2 regions of the Solibacillus sp. FSL K6-1554 genome follow, and region 2 is predicted to be linked to the other one. Evidence: riboswitches for the same ligand, from Rfam matches in the RefSeq annotation. Region 2 holds a riboswitch; the other holds the start of a gene.
The links. Region 2 has a riboswitch for thiamine pyrophosphate ahead of tenA (thiaminase II). Riboswitches for the same ligand answer to the same signal wherever they lie in the genome.

Region 1: linked by a shared signal. The riboswitch ahead of thiT (energy-coupled thiamine transporter ThiT) and the one ahead of tenA (thiaminase II) in region 2 are both predicted to bind thiamine pyrophosphate.

What each region holds. Positions count from the first base shown of each region.
Region 1 covers NZ_JBBOSS010000001.1:3,522,909-3,531,851, forward strand. The annotation lists gene MHB58_RS17595 (aminopeptidase) at 1-73, shown strand, start outside; gene MHB58_RS17600 (hypothetical protein) at 236-436, shown strand; gene MHB58_RS17605 (beta-class carbonic anhydrase) at 596-1,165, shown strand; gene MHB58_RS17610 (GNAT family N-acetyltransferase) at 1,218-1,778, opposite strand; gene MHB58_RS17615 (polyphosphate kinase 2 family protein) at 1,851-2,693, opposite strand; gene map (type I methionyl aminopeptidase) at 2,865-3,617, opposite strand; gene thiT (energy-coupled thiamine transporter ThiT) at 3,808-4,374, opposite strand; TPP riboswitch at 4,505-4,613, opposite strand; gene MHB58_RS17630 (DUF4870 domain-containing protein) at 4,730-5,062, shown strand; gene MHB58_RS17635 (hypothetical protein) at 5,130-5,258, shown strand; gene MHB58_RS17640 (SMC family ATPase) at 5,314-8,367, opposite strand; gene MHB58_RS17645 (exonuclease SbcCD subunit D) at 8,370-8,943, opposite strand, start outside.
Region 2 covers NZ_JBBOSS010000001.1:2,718,181-2,727,123, reverse strand. The annotation lists gene MHB58_RS13570 (hypothetical protein) at 366-995, opposite strand; gene MHB58_RS13565 (M14 family metallopeptidase) at 1,193-2,383, shown strand; gene MHB58_RS13560 (hypothetical protein) at 2,427-2,711, opposite strand; gene MHB58_RS13555 (YpzG family protein) at 2,908-3,060, shown strand; gene MHB58_RS13550 (hypothetical protein) at 3,125-3,286, opposite strand; gene MHB58_RS13545 (hypothetical protein) at 3,421-3,624, shown strand; gene MHB58_RS13540 (cell wall hydrolase) at 3,703-4,143, opposite strand; gene MHB58_RS13535 (glycoside hydrolase family 18 protein) at 4,349-5,605, shown strand; gene MHB58_RS13530 (NAD(P)H-dependent flavin oxidoreductase) at 5,727-6,707, shown strand; TPP riboswitch at 6,845-6,943, shown strand; TPP riboswitch at 7,010-7,108, shown strand; gene tenA (thiaminase II) at 7,185-7,877, shown strand; gene thiM (hydroxyethylthiazole kinase) at 7,855-8,598, shown strand; gene thiD (bifunctional hydroxymethylpyrimidine kinase/phosphomethylpyrimidine kinase) at 8,595-8,943, shown strand, end outside.

The sequences.
Region 1 (8,943 bases), 800 kb from region 2:
GATGAATATTGATGGTGTTACAGCTGATGGGCAAAGCGAGCCAGTTTTCCGTAATGGGAACTGGGCATTTTAACCGCTGTTTCACTTCCGGCTTTACCGATAAATAAAATTTCAAGATGTCGCCATATTTACAGTTTTTTCTACATTAACTAACTAAATTACCCTACAATGTTCCAATTTAATAGGGTATAATTGGTTAATGATTGTTATTACTAAATAGAGAGGAGTTTTTATAATGTTTGATCACCATTATCCGTTCTTATCTGACTACTATACGTTAGTGTTAGGGTTTACGGTTATACTTCTTGTATTCTTATTTATGTTTATTATGTACTTACGTATTGGTTTACAATCACACGACTCTGTTATAGTAGATTCAAAGGCAAATACATTTGCGCCAAACGAAAAATCATTGGATGGTCACCATCATCATTAAATTTTTTTACAACCACTCTATTGAGTGGTTGTTTTTTTGATATTAATACATCACTTCTTCTTTATTTATTTTATTTTTAACTTTGTTAGTGCGCATTTGTTTGAATTATCTAAAAAATATTTTAAAATAAAACAAGAATCGAAAGGGGTTTGAAGAACAATGTCTGCATTGCAAACGATTTTAGAATTTAACGAAAAATTCGTAGAAGAAAAACAATATGAACAATATGCCACAACGAAGTTTCCAGATAAGAAAATTGTAGTTTTATCTTGTATGGATACACGTTTAGTAGAATTACTACCTAAAGCTATGAACTTGCGCAATGGGGATGTCAAAGTTGTAAAAAGTGCAGGGGCAATCGTAAATCACCCATTCGGCGGGATTATGCGCAGTTTACTTGTAGCCGTTTATGAATTACAGGCAGATGAAGTATATATTATCGGCCACTATGACTGTGGAATGAGTGCAGTTGATCCGAACGTAATGATCGGCCATATGCTTGAACGCGGGGTTAAACAGGAAACGATTGATGTCATCAATTATGCCCGTTTTGATTTAAAAGAATGGTTACGCGGTTTTGGGGATGTTAAAACAAGTGTATTAAAAAGTGTGGACTTAGTCAGAACACATCCATTAATGCCAAAAGGCGTTCCAGTACATGGTCTTATCATCGATCCTGCAACAGGAAAACTTGATTTAGTAACAGACGGCTCAGTTGAACAAAAATAGATAATAAGTAATTAGCGACAGCGCTCAATATAATGAGCACTGCCGCTATTTTTTATAATGTGGCCCCTTTATATTCCCGCTGTAAAATGGCGTACATATAATGATCCACCCATTTTCCGTTTATATACAATAGCTCTCGTAATAACCCTTCTCTTGTAAAGCCCGACTTTTCCAATACACGAATAGAAGCAGAATTTTGCGGCGCGACATATGCCTCAATCCGGTGAATATTTAACGTAATAAAAGCGAATTCCATTATTAGACGTACTGCTTCAGTGACAATTCCTCTACCTGTAAACTTCTCATCCATCGAATAGCCGATAAAACCGCTTGAATAAGGTAAACGTTTAATCGAATAGAGAGAAATATGCCCGATTAACTGACCTGTTGCATTATAAAAAATGCCGAATGAAAATTCCCTGTTTGACTGCAGTAAATGTATGCTTTCTAAAATTTTATTGTACTGTACTTGTTCTGTATAAAATTCATCGTGATGTAATGGCTCAAATTCGGACCAATACATTTTATTGTCATTTAATAATTTTGCCAATCCTTTCGCATCCGACGGGGTAAACGTACGAAGCGAACATTGTTGCCCAATAAGTTGAACCATTGGACCCTCCTTCTTGTGAAATAGCTTGAATAAGCTTTTCATTGAACCACCTACATTTCATTTCAAAGCTTGCTACCTTTTTTTCAACTTTTTCTTTTTTGATTTTACAGGCTTTGGTATTATATCTATAAATTCCGATTTTTCTTTATGTGCAGTTGTTTTATTACCGCTTTCGAAAATGTTCGTTAGCTTTAATCCGCGCTTTGTAACTTCTTTTTCTATATGGGTAACTACTTCTTTTAGTACTTGAACACGTGCATAGTTTTTGTCGTTCCCCGGAATTAAGTGCCAAGGAGCGTTTTCCGAATCAGTTTTTTCAAACATTTCATCGGCTGCCTCACAATATAAATCAAATTTATCACGGTTCCGCCAATCTTCAGCCGTCAATTTCCATGATTTATATGGATCAGCTGCTCTTTCATTAAAACGTTTAAGCTGTTCATCCGAATCGATATGAATCCAAAACTTTATCATTATATAATCTTCATCTGTCAATTGCTTCTCAAAACTATTTATTTCTTCATAAGCACGCTTCCATTCTGCTTCTTCAGCAAAACCCTCTATACGCTCCACCAGCACCCGACCATACCAAGAGCGATCAAAAATCGCAATCTGGCCATGCTGCGGCAACTTTCTCCAAAAGCGTTGCATATAATGATAGCGCATCTCATGGGGCTGTGGGGCAGAAATTGGCCATACCATTAACCCACGCGGATCGATACGCTCTGTTAAACGCTTAATCGCTCCCCCTTTTCCTGCTGCATCCATTCCTTCAAATGCAATAATAAGGCCAATTTTATTATTAAATAAAAATTGCTGGGCATTTAGCATTTCATATTGCAAAGCTTTCAATTGCTTCTTATAGATTTCCTTCTCCAGTTTTTGCGATAAATCCACATCTTGTAGCTTTTTCAAATAGTGCTGCCTCCCCTATTCCATTTATTATGTATATTTTACTCGAAAGTGTATGGAATTGGTAATTGTTGCGGTTATTTATTTGAATCATTTGATTATTTTATGTTGGCATCCTGTTTTAATAGAACAAAAAAACGCGGGCGCACTTATATATGCACCCACGGTTATAATTTAGTCTTCCAATGTTGTTAAAATAATTGGTTTATCTTTTGTTACAATAATCGAGTGTTCGATCTGGGCAACTAATGATTTATCCGGTGTAATAAATGTCCAGCCGTCACCTGATTCTACGATGTGCTCAGCCTTCGCCGAAATGAACGGCTCTACCGCCAACACCATGCCTTCTTTCATGATTGTCGTATCCCAAGCATCGTAATAGTTCAAGACATGGTTTGGTTCTTCGTGTAATGATTTACCTAAGCCGTGTCCTGTTAAGTTCATAATTACCGTCAACCCGTGATCACGTGCTTCACGCTCTACTGCTTTACCGATCTGATTTAATTTCGAACCTGCTTTAACCTTTGTCATCGCACGGTCAAATGCTGATTTTGCTACAGAGCAAAGTTTTTCTTTATCTTCATAACCTTCACCAACAACAAAAGAAATACCTGTATCTGCAAAGTATCCGTTTAAAGAGCCCGAAACATCAATGTTTACGATATCGCCGTCCTGAATAACCTTGTTCCCTGGAATGCCATGTGCAACTTCGTGATTTACTGAAATGCATGTATATCCCGGAAAATCGTATTCGTCTTTAGGACCAGAAACCGCGCCTGCTTCCGCAAACATACGGCCTGCAATTTCATCTAATTCTTTCGTTGTCACGCCAGGTACTGTCGCAGCTTTCATTGCCTCGCGAATTTCAGCACAAATGCGTCCAATTTTTTTAAACGCTTCTATTTCTTCTTGTGTAGTAACAATCATGTGTAACTTCCTTCCTCTTAAACAATGTCTACCCTTAACTATAGCATACTTAATATCGGTTGTAATTGTTCAAGGATTTTAAAATTATTTGGATTTATGATCAAATTAATACGACATTGTACAATAGAAATTAGAAAAAGCTTGCATCGGGAAAATAATCCCTTGCTGCAAGCTTTGAGTTTTCCATTCATTATGGTGTTTGTGCTTTTTGGAGTAAACGGGGTGCAGATGTGAATAATATAACTGCAATAACCGCTGTAATTATTGTTGCAGGTACCATATAAGTACTGTTATAAATTATTGAGTAGATCCACACATTATCATCGCCTGCGTACTCTTTAAAGAACACGACACCTGCAAGCAAGTGCGAAACAAATCTTAAAGCTCCGCCTATTAGAGCTCCTATTACGATATAAATTGCCATTTTTACTTTATTGAGTGATTGTGTTGCCTGTAATAATGGCTTTCTTACAATTGCCGCTAACCCTACTACTGTAAAGGCAAGACCGTAATCTAAAATCGCCTGAAGCCAGTGTACTATGTAAGCGCCGAACATCATTTGCATAACGCCGATCAGCAAGCCAGTTGCAAGTCCTGCTGTTAGCCCCCAACGAATGGCCATTAACATAATCGGTACCATAACAAAGCTGATTGACCCGCCCTGTGCCCACATTTTAAAAGATACTTGGTCCAATACAAGTCCGATGGCAGCAAATATCGCTATCTCCACCATCATCAATAATTTTTTTCTGTCCATAACAATTCCCCTTTCTTTTATCCGATGTAACAAAAGTGAAGAGGGATAGAATGGAACTTTTACTTCTTCTAGGTATTTAGAAAAAGCAAAAAACGATAATCAGGACAAAAGCCTGACTATCGTTTGAACAGTCGGATTCTATCCACATCCCTACGCAAGTGCTAACTTACAGGTTCAAAGAGTCAGTGCAATCCCGTGCACAATCTCAGCCGACTTTCTCGGCACCCCTTGTGGTACATCTAAATTTTTATTGTTTGAACATGCTCATTGTAACGAATATTTCTACAACTTTCAACAGCTATTATTTTGAAACGTACTAGAATTACATATAATAGATACGAAGGAGTGATAAATGATGGATCAATCGAAAGGTTTAAGTGCATTAAGCTATTTGAGCTTTTATTTTGCACCGTTTATTTTACCGGTAATTATATTTATCGTTACGAAAGATCAAGCCGTTAAAGGCCATTCTAAAAAAGCTTTTATTTCTCAACTTATTCCAATACTGTTAGGGATTTTGTACATGATTTACTTTTTCACTTCCGTTCTTTCCTGGAATAATACTTTGACAGTGAGCGTGCAGGATTTCTTTATTAGTTCACATTTTATCGGATTTATTCTTTTAGTCCTTATTACGTTTATTCTGGCGATTTGGAATCTAGTCCAAGCGATTAAAGTTTTACGTTAATGTTTATGATAGCTCCTTCTTTGGGTATATTTTTTATACGAAATGTATTCGTTAAGGAGTGTATATCATGAAATTAAATAAACTCATTAAAACCGCAATTAAATATGGACCGATCGTGTACCCGATCATTAAAAAAATGATGGATAAAAAATCTGCACCCCAACCAGCAACTACACGACGAACGCCAAAACGTTAACGCAGAAAAACACATTTCGCACTAAAACTCGTGTGAAATGTGTTTTTTGTTGTCTTTATTTAATAATAATTTCCGTTTTACTGTAGCCTTCTTTTAGCTTTTGGACTTGTAAAATGGCAGGCATTGCTGCTTTTAATTCGGCCACATGGGAGATGACGCCGATTAGGCGGCCTGTTTGCTGAAGATCGATCAAAATATCGATTGCCCGTCTTAACGCTTCCTCATCCAATGTACCGAAGCCTTCATCGATAAACATCGTATCGATATGCACACTTCCTTGAACACTTTGAATAACATCGGCCATTCCTAAAGCTAATGAAAGTGAGGCATTGAATTTTTCACCGCCGGACAATGTTTTTACATCCCGCGTTTGTCCTGTATGGCTGTCATATACATCGATACTGAGCCCGCTTTGTGCATTTCCTTCTTTACGACCTGTCGATTTCAGGAAGTATTGACCATTTGATAAGACACGTAATCGTTCATTTGCCGCATGGGTTACTTTTTCCAAATAACCAATTTGCACAAATCGCTCAAATGAAATTTTCGAATCGTTTTGTCCACGGATTAAATTATAAACATGCTCCACCTGTATCAGTTTCGCTTTATAGCTTTCGATCTGCTGTGCGAATTGGTCAAGTTTTTCGAGAGTTTCCTCACATTGCTCAACATAGGACTGGGTTAATGTAATTTTAGAATACTGTGCCTCGATTTGCTCATTCAGCTCATGAATCTGTTGCTCACTTGCCGTTAAATCAGCCCGTTCTTTTCCTTCGAGCAAAGGTTCTTCCTCGGAAATTTGAACAGATAATGTATGAACATTTTGCTTGTAAGCTTCAACTTCATCCTGAATTTGCTGCTGAACATTTAATGGCAGTAACGCATTCTTATATGTTTCCAAGTCAAAACTTTCTTGCTGCAATGCTGTATCAAACGCTTTTTGCGCTGAAAGAGTCTCCTGCTGTTTTTCTGTTACAAGGTTTTGTGCATGTAGATGGTTCACTTCACAAGATTTTTCATCTAATTGGATTTTTTGCATTGCCTCCAGTGCACTTTGAATTGCACTTTTTAAATGGCGGTGTTTTTGCTGCTGGCTGGCCAATTCTTGTGTTACTTCATCCAATGTAGAAAACTGAGGCAATAATGACTGCTCACTTTGCTCAAGCTTCCCTTTTTCTTGTGCATATTGTTTATCGATATCGACTACATATTGCTGCCCTTTTTCAATACGGCCTTGCAGCACTTCTTTACTTTCAATAAGCTGTGCCATCGTTTTCTTTTCAGTGATGAGCTGTGCCTGCTGCTGCTTTTGCTTTGTCAATTGCTCAGTCAGTTCGGCCAATTGCTGTTCATAATAATGTAGTTGTGAAAGATCAACGTTCAGTAACTCTAGAGCATTTCTTTTCTGTTCCAATGCTGCCTTTTCAACATCCAATTTCGAATTGACCTGATAAAAGCTTTGCATAGCACGGTCGCCTTCTTGACGAAGATGTTCCAGTGCATTTTCATCAATGGTAAACGCTTCGCTATTATGAATGGCTGGATGCTCCGTGCTCCCACATACAGGACATGCTTCCCCATGATGTAATGAAGCCGCTAGAAACGCTGCCTGATTGCTGCGTATTTGCTGCTCCATATTTTGCAGCTTCTGTTGCGCTCCATCGGCAATTTGTTTCTTATCAGCAAGCTGTTTCACTAAAGTTTCTATATTCTTTTGTATTGCAGCCACTTCTTTTGCCATTTCAATTTTTCGTGTTAATACAGCATGTGCTTCATACGTTTCATGGTACGTCACTGTCGCATCTTCCAGCTCATTTATAATAGCCTGCTGCTGTTGATGTTTTTCTTTTAAAGAAGCTGCTTCCTTTTGGAGCTTATCAAATAATTGCTTTGCGTTTTTCTGGTTTTCTGCAAGCTTTGCCACCTTTTCCCGCTGCGTATTAATCGATTGATAGATCGGGACAAGCTGTTCAAGCTGTGAAATTGATTTCGTAAATTCATCCAACAGTGGCTCATGCTGCTTTTGCTCCTGATAGTGATTTGTCGCCTGCAGAAGTTGTGCCTGTGCACGTTCATAGTCAGCCTTTGCTTTCTGTAAGGTAACTTCGGCTTGTTCAAGCTGCCGTTTTACCTTCTCATATTCACGTTCTAAAGGTTCTATTTGATTAGCCTTTTTTGCAAGTACAAGTTTCTGTTGTTCTGCTTGTATTTTATCCTTTTGCTGCAGCAATTCATCGAGCCGGGCTTTCCTGATTAAAAACTTTTCAATTCGCTCATTTAACAGCCTTTGCTCATTTAATGATTTAACTAACGTTTGTAAATGCGTTTTCGAGGCTGCATATTGCCCTTTTAATGCCGCACATTGCTCTTCATAAAATTGCTGTTCTGTTTCCAATGCCGTTTTTACTTGATACAGATTAATGACATCATTGTTCAGAGCTGTAAACAGTTCCGATTCTCTGTGCGGGAGGCGGGACCGAATATCATGAATCGTATTATCCTGCTGCATCCTTGCTTGTTCATAATGCTTTTCAGCAATATTCTTTTTCTCTTTCAGCAGTTCCACCATTTTCGTAAAGCGTTCCGTTTTAAAAATTTTTCGGAAAATCTCTTCTTTATGCTTTGATTCCGAAGTGAGGAGCTTTTGAAATTCTCCTTGCGGCAGCATGACGATTTGATTGAACTGGGACTGTGTTAAGCCGATCAGTTCTTCAATTTTCGACTGAATGAGCTTCACTTGAAACTTCTCTACAGCGGGCACAGTGACCCCATCCGTAATTTCAAAAAACTCGCGCTTTGCACTTGCCCCGTCATGACCAAATTTCCGCCAAATACGGTAAAGGCGACCGCGTACTTCAAATTCCAGTTCGACTTCCGTATCAACTGCTTCATCCGCAAAATCACTGCGCAAAAACAGCGACTTTTCCCGATCCTCTCCACTTCCAGAATCATAAAGCGCAAACGTAATCGCATCAAAAATAGTCGTTTTTCCCGCGCCCGTTGCACCGGAAACGACAAAAATTCCATGTTCATGGAGTTTAGTAAAATCAATGACTTCTTTTTGATGATATGGTCCAAATGCTGTCATCGATAATTTTATTGGTTTCATCGTTACAGCACCTCCTGTTTTTCACGTTCATTTTCGATTAGCTGCTCTAAAACATCAGTATAAATCTCTTTTATTTCATCACTTAAAGGCTTGCCTGTCATTTCCGTATAAAATAGCTCAAACAGTTCCGAATCATCCATCTGAACACGGTTCATTGTTGTCGCATGCTGTTCAAGCTGTTCATACACAACCGTTCGTTCAATATGCAAAGCATTGGGATAAACTGTGCGGACAAGTTCGGCAGCACCTTTTACATAATGTTCATCCTGTAATTTTACAAATACATAATCGTCGTTTACTTTATGCTGCAATATATCCTCAAGCATTCCCGTCACGACACGCATATCCCGTACTGGGGTAAGCATTCTTTTTTCAATCGTCACTGACCCGTCTTCATTTAAATCAACAATTAAAAATCCCTTTTTATGTGTCACTTCAGATTCTGAATACTTAAGTGGTGATCCTGCATATTGGATTTTCTCGTTTGCGACAAAGTGGGCCTGGTGTAAATGGCCTAACGCTGTATAACAGAATGGTTCAAACAACGCTGAACTGATACACTCCGTCCCGCCAATC
Region 2 (8,943 bases):
CGGACAGAAAAATGAGCGCCGGTAAAAGGGTAAGTAAAACAAAAGCCGAATTCGCTAAGAAAGCGAATTCGGCTTATTTGTGCACAACAATAGCTGCCTGGTGGAGCCACAGACGGTCATGAATCGGCATACCTAAACCATGATCCAGGATTTGAATGAGCTTTATCATTTGAACATTGAGCTTTAAAAGTTAAGAGCTTTGAATTTTGATATTTCAGCTTTGACCTTTATGCTTTGAACTTTTCTATTAAAAATTCATCTATTAATTGTAGGTTGAGTGACTGTTTGGTTGTTTCAACTCGCACACAGTCAAAGCACGAGCGCCGATCCGTTTACTGTTTTCGCTACGCTATGCAAATTATTAGTTAGATCTCAATAAATGTTGTGGCGTTTGATTCTGATAATACAGCGTCTACTTCTGACTCAAATTCCTCGATTTTTGCTGCAAGCTCGTCAATGGTTTTCTTTACTTGCATCGGGTCGATCAATTCATATTCATTGCGCTTCATAAAAGTATCGGTATGAAGCTTCACTTCGTCTGAGGATGATTGCTTTTCCTTGCTGCCCAAAATATTAATCAGGTAATTTTCAAGCTTTTCTGGAAGGGCCTCATTTGCAGCTGTTACTTCGTCGATTGCTTCAAAATATTGGCGGCGTAGATGATTCAGTAAATCCTTCTCATATGCAATTGATTGTTTACGTTCAATTGCTTCAGCCACTGTCATCTCATTTGCTCCAATTTTAACGATTGTTTTAGCATTTGATTCAACAACGAGTGCTTTTAGTTTATTGCGGTATTGAATAAGGCTTGTGACTTTGTCATACGAACCTTGCATTTCTTTTTTGTATTCATCAATTGACATGCCTTCAATTTTTTCGTTGCTTTTTCGGTTTGCTCGAGCCAGCACTACGCGGTACGTAGCCGATTGGATCCGTTCACCAAGCATTTTTAACTCAGATAGTGCACGATGCAGCGATATTCTTTTCGTCTCCATGATGAACCTCCATACAATAAAAATTTAGTAGATTCTACTATAACATAATGTTGCTCTCCATTTCATCTATATAGGGAAATATTAGGGGATAGAGAAAGTGTTTGACGGAAATAAATCCGTTTTCTCGAAACGTGTTAATAATCATTCCCCCCATTCATATACTTTCCTATTGATGATTTTATTGAGGGAGGAGCTTTGTGGAGATTTTCGTAAGACCGGGTGATTCCTTTTGGTATTATAGCCAAGTTTTTAATCTTCCTTTTCAGCTGATTCTTGATTCGAATCGGAATCTGAATGCACAAACCCTGATGCCCAACCAACCCGTTCAGATTCCCGGTTATGTGACAAGTCAGTATACGGTTCAACGGGGAGATACGGTTTGGTCGATTGCACAAAGAATCAATATGCCGATGGATGCGCTTTTTCTGCTCAATCCGGTACTCAATCCATACGTACTTCAGGTTGGTCTATGGTTGCGGTTGCCTGTTCGTGTAACATGGAGAGTTGTGAATGGTGAACAGAATTACGATTATAGGACAATGGTGCAGGATATTCGGTCATTGCAGGCAATCTATCCGTTTATAGCAAATAAGCCGATTGGCAATTCCGTATTGGAAAAAGAAATTCCGGGGCTCACGATTGGGAACGGGCAGAAACGTGTTCATTTTAATGCTTCTTTTCATGCCAATGAGTGGATTACGACGTCGATTGTCATGACGTTTCTTAATGATTATTTAATTTCGCTAACGAATAATGCTTCAATACGAGGCCTATATACATTGCCATTGTATAATCAAACGAGTTTAAATATTGTGCCAATGGTAAATCCCGACGGAGTGGATTTAGTGCTGAACGGACCTCCGGAAGATGAAACAATCCGCAATAAGCTTATTGAATGGAATGGCGGCAGTACTGATTTCTCTGGTTGGAAAGCGAATATTAATGGGGTTGATCTGAACGACCAGTTCCCTGCTGAATGGGAACGGGAAAGAGAAAGAAACCCGAAAACGCCTGGGCCGCGGGATTATGGTGGGCAAAGTCCGCTATCGGAACCGGAATCCATTGCAATGGCCGATCTGACAGTAGAGCGGGATTTTGCTCGGGTTTTGGCTTTCCATACACAAGGTCAAGTTATTTATTGGGGATTCATGGGATTGGAACCTCCTGAAACAGAACAGCTTGTCAATGAATTTGCGAGGGTAAGCGGATATGAGCCTGTGCAGACAATAGAAAGCTATGCGGGTTACAAAGACTGGTTTATTCAAGATTGGCGCCGCCCCGGATTCACCGTTGAACTGGGGCTTGGAACGAATCCTTTACCGATCAGCCAATTCGGTGAAATTTATGAAGAAGCATTAGGGATTTTTTTAAGTGCATTATATATGTAAATAAAGTCCCCCCGTTACGTCCTTAGAGGTAACGGGGGAACTTTTATGAATCCCTCAAGGTTTCATCAATTTCAAGGATGCTTTGCTTTAGCTCATCTAGTTTGGATTTATTCTGCTCGACAATATCCAAATGCTCCTGTCTTTGCTCTGCATTGGCAAGTGCATTTTCGGTACGTTCCATTGAATTAAAAGCATGTTCCACCGCAAATTCCTCCGGGTGGGACATTGCCTGTTTTACTGCACGTTCTGTTCGTTCAACGGAGTTGGATAATAAAGTAATCGGGTGATTTTGTTTCCAGCTAGGTGTACCTGAACTTTTTTTAGCCACTGTTCCTCATCCTTTCTTGCGAAAATTGACTGATTCACACGTTTAGTATTGGTGGATGCAATGATTCCATACGCGGAAGAAATTCGGAATTGTTAGGAAATGTGTCGATATCAATTTTTATCTTTATAGGGAATAACTGCAGCAAGTACAGCCATACTAAAATTGATTCACTTTTAAACATAGGGAGGCGGAACGAATGGATAAGAAGGGTTTCACAGATCCAAAATCTAAGAAGATCCACCAAAACTGGGCGAGCGACAAGCATCAAAAGTCTCAAATCAAAGGGGAAACAGAGGTAACTCTGCATAACCAGATTTTGAGAATTAATGCGAAGGCGAGACAGTTCTAACCTTTGTCTTGAAGTAAATCAGGCCTTCATTCCAGTACATACTGGAATGAAGGCCATTTACATATCAATACATTTTTCTCTTTCCTTTTTTTGCTTGCTGATGGAGCTCGGTTAGTTCATTCGCAATTTCTTCCTTTACTTTGTTTGGTGCAATTTTCATGTTTTTCGGTGTTTGCGGTAATGATTGTTTATTCGTTCCTTTACTTTTACTATCATCTCTGCCCATTTAAATGCTCCTTTCAATATTGGTTCCTTCTTAATATGGCTTTACAACTTTTTTTCATTACAAAAATTGAGGAAGCCTGAAAAAAGCATAAAACCTCCTATCCTGAACACATTAAGGCAGTAGGAGGTGATAAAATGAGCAAAAACAGTAAAGAAACGATGAATACGCGAACACATAATCCTTTTTCTACCTATAAAGAATTACACCGAAATACAACAAGTCACAACCGGAATCCGGAAGATAATACAGCGGAATTTGCCGAAGAGTTCGATTCGAAATTAAAAAATAAAAATAATAAAACAAACCATGATAAAAACCAGCAATCCAATAAAAAGTAACGGATAAAGAAAAATGAAAAAGCCTCGCTACATAGAATGTACAAGGCTTTTTCTTATATAGCTGAGCAATAGGTAATGCTAGCCCATATAAACACTTTCACATGTTCCTGCTATAGGCTCATAGAAACAATGCTGTTTAAATTGACCTGTAAATGGTTGATCGTACCAAGTAGGAGGACATGGGCCGGATGGGTTAAAATACCAAAGTGCATATTTCGCCGGATGGTCTCGCCAATAGTCCAGCGTCTGTCTTGCTAATCTTCTTTCAGTCTCTCTAGCCCTCTGATAAAACATGTTTCCTTTTTGTACCGCCTCAAAAGAATAGTTATTGCCCTGTACTTGGAAAATAACCTGCTCGATTGTTCTCACATCATTAAAATCCAGGCATGAAGCAACAGCTCGGTTCACAATTACATTTCCGACATACAGCATCCCTTGTTTTCCTTCACCTTCAGCCTCAGCCCGCATCATTCGTGCCATCAAATCCACATCGGAATCCCGGTATTTTACTCTTGGCATTTTTTCACCTCACAACTATAGTATGAAACAGTCAACCTGGTTGCGCATATGAATGAATGAAAATGTATAATATTGTTTTTTGTCATGGTTACTTATATATTTCTAACCTATCTTTCCGCATTAATACGGTATATAGTTCATAAATTAGTACATAGGAAAAGGAGGACGGACAATTCAAATTCATGTAGTACAACCGGGAGAATCATTGTGGGCAATCGCACAGGCTTATGGAACAACGGTGCAGAGTTTAGTGGAAGCCAACCAAATTCCGGAGCCGGCCCGGTTAGTGGTCGGGCAAGCATTGGTCGTTCCATTGAAAGGGCAGTATTATATTGTACAGCCAGGGGATAGTTTATGGTCAATTGGTCAACGTTTTCAGGTGAATTATTTAACGCTCGCACAAGCAAATGGCTTGAATCCAGATGCGTTGCTGATGATTGGCACCTCATTGTATATACCGGAACCAACTAAAAGGTCCGCAGAAATTTTGGCATATGTAGAACCAAGAGGCGATGAAATAAGTGATACGCTGCTCGACCAAGTTCGGGAGGCAAGTCCTTATTTAACGTATTTAGCTATTTTCAGTTTTGAAGCAAGACGGGATGGTTCATTAAAAGCGCCTACAATTAACCCATTACCGGAAATTGCTGAACAAAATAATACAGGAATAGCAATGGCAATCACTAATCTCGAGGATTATCAGTTTAGTGCTGAGCTAGCACGTGATATTTTCCAAAGTGTTGCTGTTCAAAATTTACTGCTGGACAATATCATTGCTGAAGCAAAGCGTATCGGAAATATTTCGGATATTCATTTTGATTTTGAACGGATTGCACGCGATCAGCGGGAAGCTTATAATAATTTTCTCCGAAGAGCTGTCGAGCGTATGCATGCGGAAGGATATACCGTTTCTACCGCATTGGCTCCAAAAACGAGAGCCGATCAGCCGGGGGAATGGTTTATGGGCCATGACTATAAGGCGCACGGCGAAATAGTGGATTTTGTTATGTTGATGACATATGAATGGGGATATTCTGCTGGACCTCCAATGGCCGTTTCTCCGCTGCCGCAAGTCGAACAAGTAGTACAGTATGCATTAACAGAAATTCCTGCAAATAAAATTTTACTTGGGCAAAATTTGTATGGTTACGATTGGACATTACCTTTTGTACAAGGAGGAGATTACGCAGAAGCGATAAGCCCGCAACGTGCAATTGAAGTGGCCAAACGCTACAACGCGGCAATCCAATTTGACTATACAGCACAGGCACCCTACTTTAACTATTATGATGAGCAAGGGCGTTCACATATTGTCTGGTTTGAAGATGCGCGTTCGATTCAGGCGAAGTTCGATTTAGTAAAGCGATTAAATTTGCGCGGAGTCGGCTATTGGAAGCTCGGTCTGCCATTCCCGCAAAATTGGCAGCTCATCGGGGCTAATTTTAATGTAGTGAAGAAATAGCAAAAGGAAAGAAAGTCAGATGAAAAAACATCTGACTTTTTGATTGTCATCTAAATTAAGAAGGAGATTTTATTGAAGCTGATGAAGTATTAGTAGTAGCTGAATAAAAGGGGGATTATAGATGGGGAATATTCCGGAAATTTTACAAAACTTACGTATCCCAGTAATCGGGGCACCATTGTTTATTATTAGCAATCCGCAATTGGTCATTGAACAATGTAAGGCAGGAATAGTTGGGTCAATGCCTGCGTTAAATGCAAGACCGGCAAGCCAGTTGGATGAATGGTTAGCTGAAATTACAGAGGAGTTGGCCAGCTATAATGCCAAAAATCCGGATCAGCCGGCTGCGCCATTTGCCATTAATCAGATTGTTCATAAAACAAATGAACGTCTGGAACAGGATATGGAGCTTTGTGTGAAATATAAAGTTCCGATTATTATTACTTCACTTGGTGCACGTGAAGAAGTATTTGAGGCAGCACATAGTTATGGAGGCATCGTTTTCCATGATGTCATTAACAATCATTTTGCAAAAAAAGCGATTCAAAAAGGTGCAGACGGCATCATTGCTGTAGCAACAGGTGCAGGTGGCCATGCAGGTCAGCAAAGCCCATTTGCGCTCGTACAGGAAATCCGTGAATGGTTTGACGGTCCATTAGCTTTATCAGGATCAATCGCACGAGGACATTCGGTATTGGCTGCACAGGCGATGGGGGCTGATTTTGGCTATATCGGTTCACCATTCATCGCGACCGAAGAAGCGTTTGCTCGTCAAGAATATAAACAGATGATTGTTGATAGTACTGCAGAAGATATTGTATACAGCAATTTATTTACAGGAATCCACGGGAATTATTTGAAAGGTTCTATCATGAACGCGGGGATGGACCCGAGTAATTTAAAAGAAAGTGATCCTTCAGCAATGAACTTTAACGATAATACCGCAAAAGCCTGGAAAGATATTTGGGGCAGCGGGCAAGGAATTGGCGCGATTAAAGAGATTACTTCCACAAAACAATATGTCGATAAACTGGCCGAGGAATATGCTCAGGCTTATCAGGAACTGACTGGTAAAAGATCTGCAGTAACCCATCTACAATAGATGTCAGCGCATCATTAGTAACAAAATTTTTACTAACGATGCGCTATTTTGTGAATTTGTTATTGAACTATTAATTTCGTAATTTTGTGAATTCACTTGCCCGGGTCGAATTAATTTGTTACACTCTGGGTAATTAAATGCATTTGCGGGGGGACACAGCAGTGTTGAGAAGGTTAAAACCTGACCCTTAGAACCTGACCGTTAATACGGACGTAGGGAGCAAAGTACAAGCTATACATATGTACTTACTTTGGCTCCGCGTATATTTTACGTGGAGTCTTTCTTTTGCAAATACACAAGCATTTGATTTGCGGGGGGACACAGCAGTGTTGAGAAGGTTAAAACCTGACCCTTGGAACCTGGCCGTTAATACGGACGTAGGGAGCAATGAAAAGTGTATCTACACTTTTTGGGGACGTCTCTCTATATGTTGAGACGTCTTTTTTGTGCTTCCGCCAACAAAAAGGAGGAGTAACAATGGGATTTTGTGAAAAGGTAAGAAAAGAAACGGATTTTTATTGGGAGGCTAGCTTTTATCATCCTTTTGTACAAGGGATTGCAGATGGGAGTCTACCGCTTGAGAAGTTTAAGTTTTATATGCTGCAGGATGCGTATTATTTAAAACATTATACGAAAGTATTAGCTCTTGCAGCTGCAAAAGCGACAACGGATGATGATGTTCAATATTTTCTGCAAACAGCAAAGTTTATCCATGATGCCGAGCTTGAGTTACACCGTACAACGTTTAAAGAATTAGGTGTGACTGTGGATGATTTAGAACAATTCGAACCAGCACCAGCAGCCTATAACTATGTGAGCCATATGTACAATGCAGTGCATAACGGAGATGTAGCAGAAGCATTTGCGGCAATCCTGCCATGCCCATGGCTGTATCAGGAAATTGGGCAAAGATTAAAAGATGCATGCCCCAATATACCTCTTTATGAACAGTGGATTGCATTATATGCTTCCGAGGAGATGCTTCAAAATATTGAAGTACAAAAATCGATGCTAGATCGATATGCGAAAGAACAACCTGCAAAGCTTAAAGTATTACAGGAGCATTTTAAGAAAAGCTGTTATTACGAATGGATGTTTTGGGAAATGCCTTGGACGAAGCAAAGCTGGGAACAAGGAGTGTATGTAAATGAGTCTGCAAGCAATTTATAATAAACAACCATTAGTTCATTGTATTACCAACTATGTTGTCGCAAACTTTACAGCGAATGGCTTGCTGGCGGTAGGAGCTTCACCAGTAATGGCGGATGCAATAGAAGAAGTGGGGGAAATGGCTGCCCAGGCGAATGCTTTACTTTTAAATATGGGCACTTTGAATGAACGGACAATAGAGTCGATGAAGAAAGCAGGACTTAGCGCAAACATGCATAATACTCCCGTTGTCCTTGATCCAGTAGGTGTAGGGGCAACGAAGTTTCGAGCGGAGACAGCACAACAACTGCTCGATCGTTTAAAGATTAATGTAATCCGTTGCAATATTGGAGAAATGGCGGCTCTGGCGGGAGTAAATTGGGCGTCTAAAGGTGTGGATAGTGGCAAAGGAGATATCGATGTTGCAGTGACTGCCAAAAAGTTGGCTAATAACTATCAATGTATTGTGATCGTAACAGGAGAACAAGATGTTATTACTGATGGGAAAAGAGTGGAATTTGTAGCGGGTGGTCATGAAAAGGTGACAAAAATGACGGGGAGTGGCTGCTTGCTTAGTGCCTTATGTGCAGCGGTGCTTGCAAACAGTAAAGAACCGTTTGATGACTTAATGACGCTACTTAATGAATATAAACAGGCAAGTGCCAATTCTGTTGCAACTATAGGAAATTTCCACACAAATTTCTTGAATGAACTAGAAAATTTAGCGGGGGGACGAAAATGATTACATGTACGATAGCAGGATCGGATAGCGGTGGCGGTGCCGGGATTCAAGCCGATTTAAAAACGTTTCAGGAACTCCGTGTATTCGGTACATCAGTAATCACCGCATTAACCGCACAAAATACTGAAGGAGTGCATGGAATTTTTCCGACAACGGCTGATTTCGTTCAAGCTCAGCTAAAGGCAGTACTTCAAGATTTCGACGTAAAGGCAATTAAGACAGGGATGCTGTTTAGTGCTGAAATTATCGAAGCCATTGTGACTTTACTAAAAAATACGGATATTCCGCTTGTCGTTGATCCGGTCATGATTGCAAAAGGCGGTGCCAGTTTGCTAGAGCAGCAGG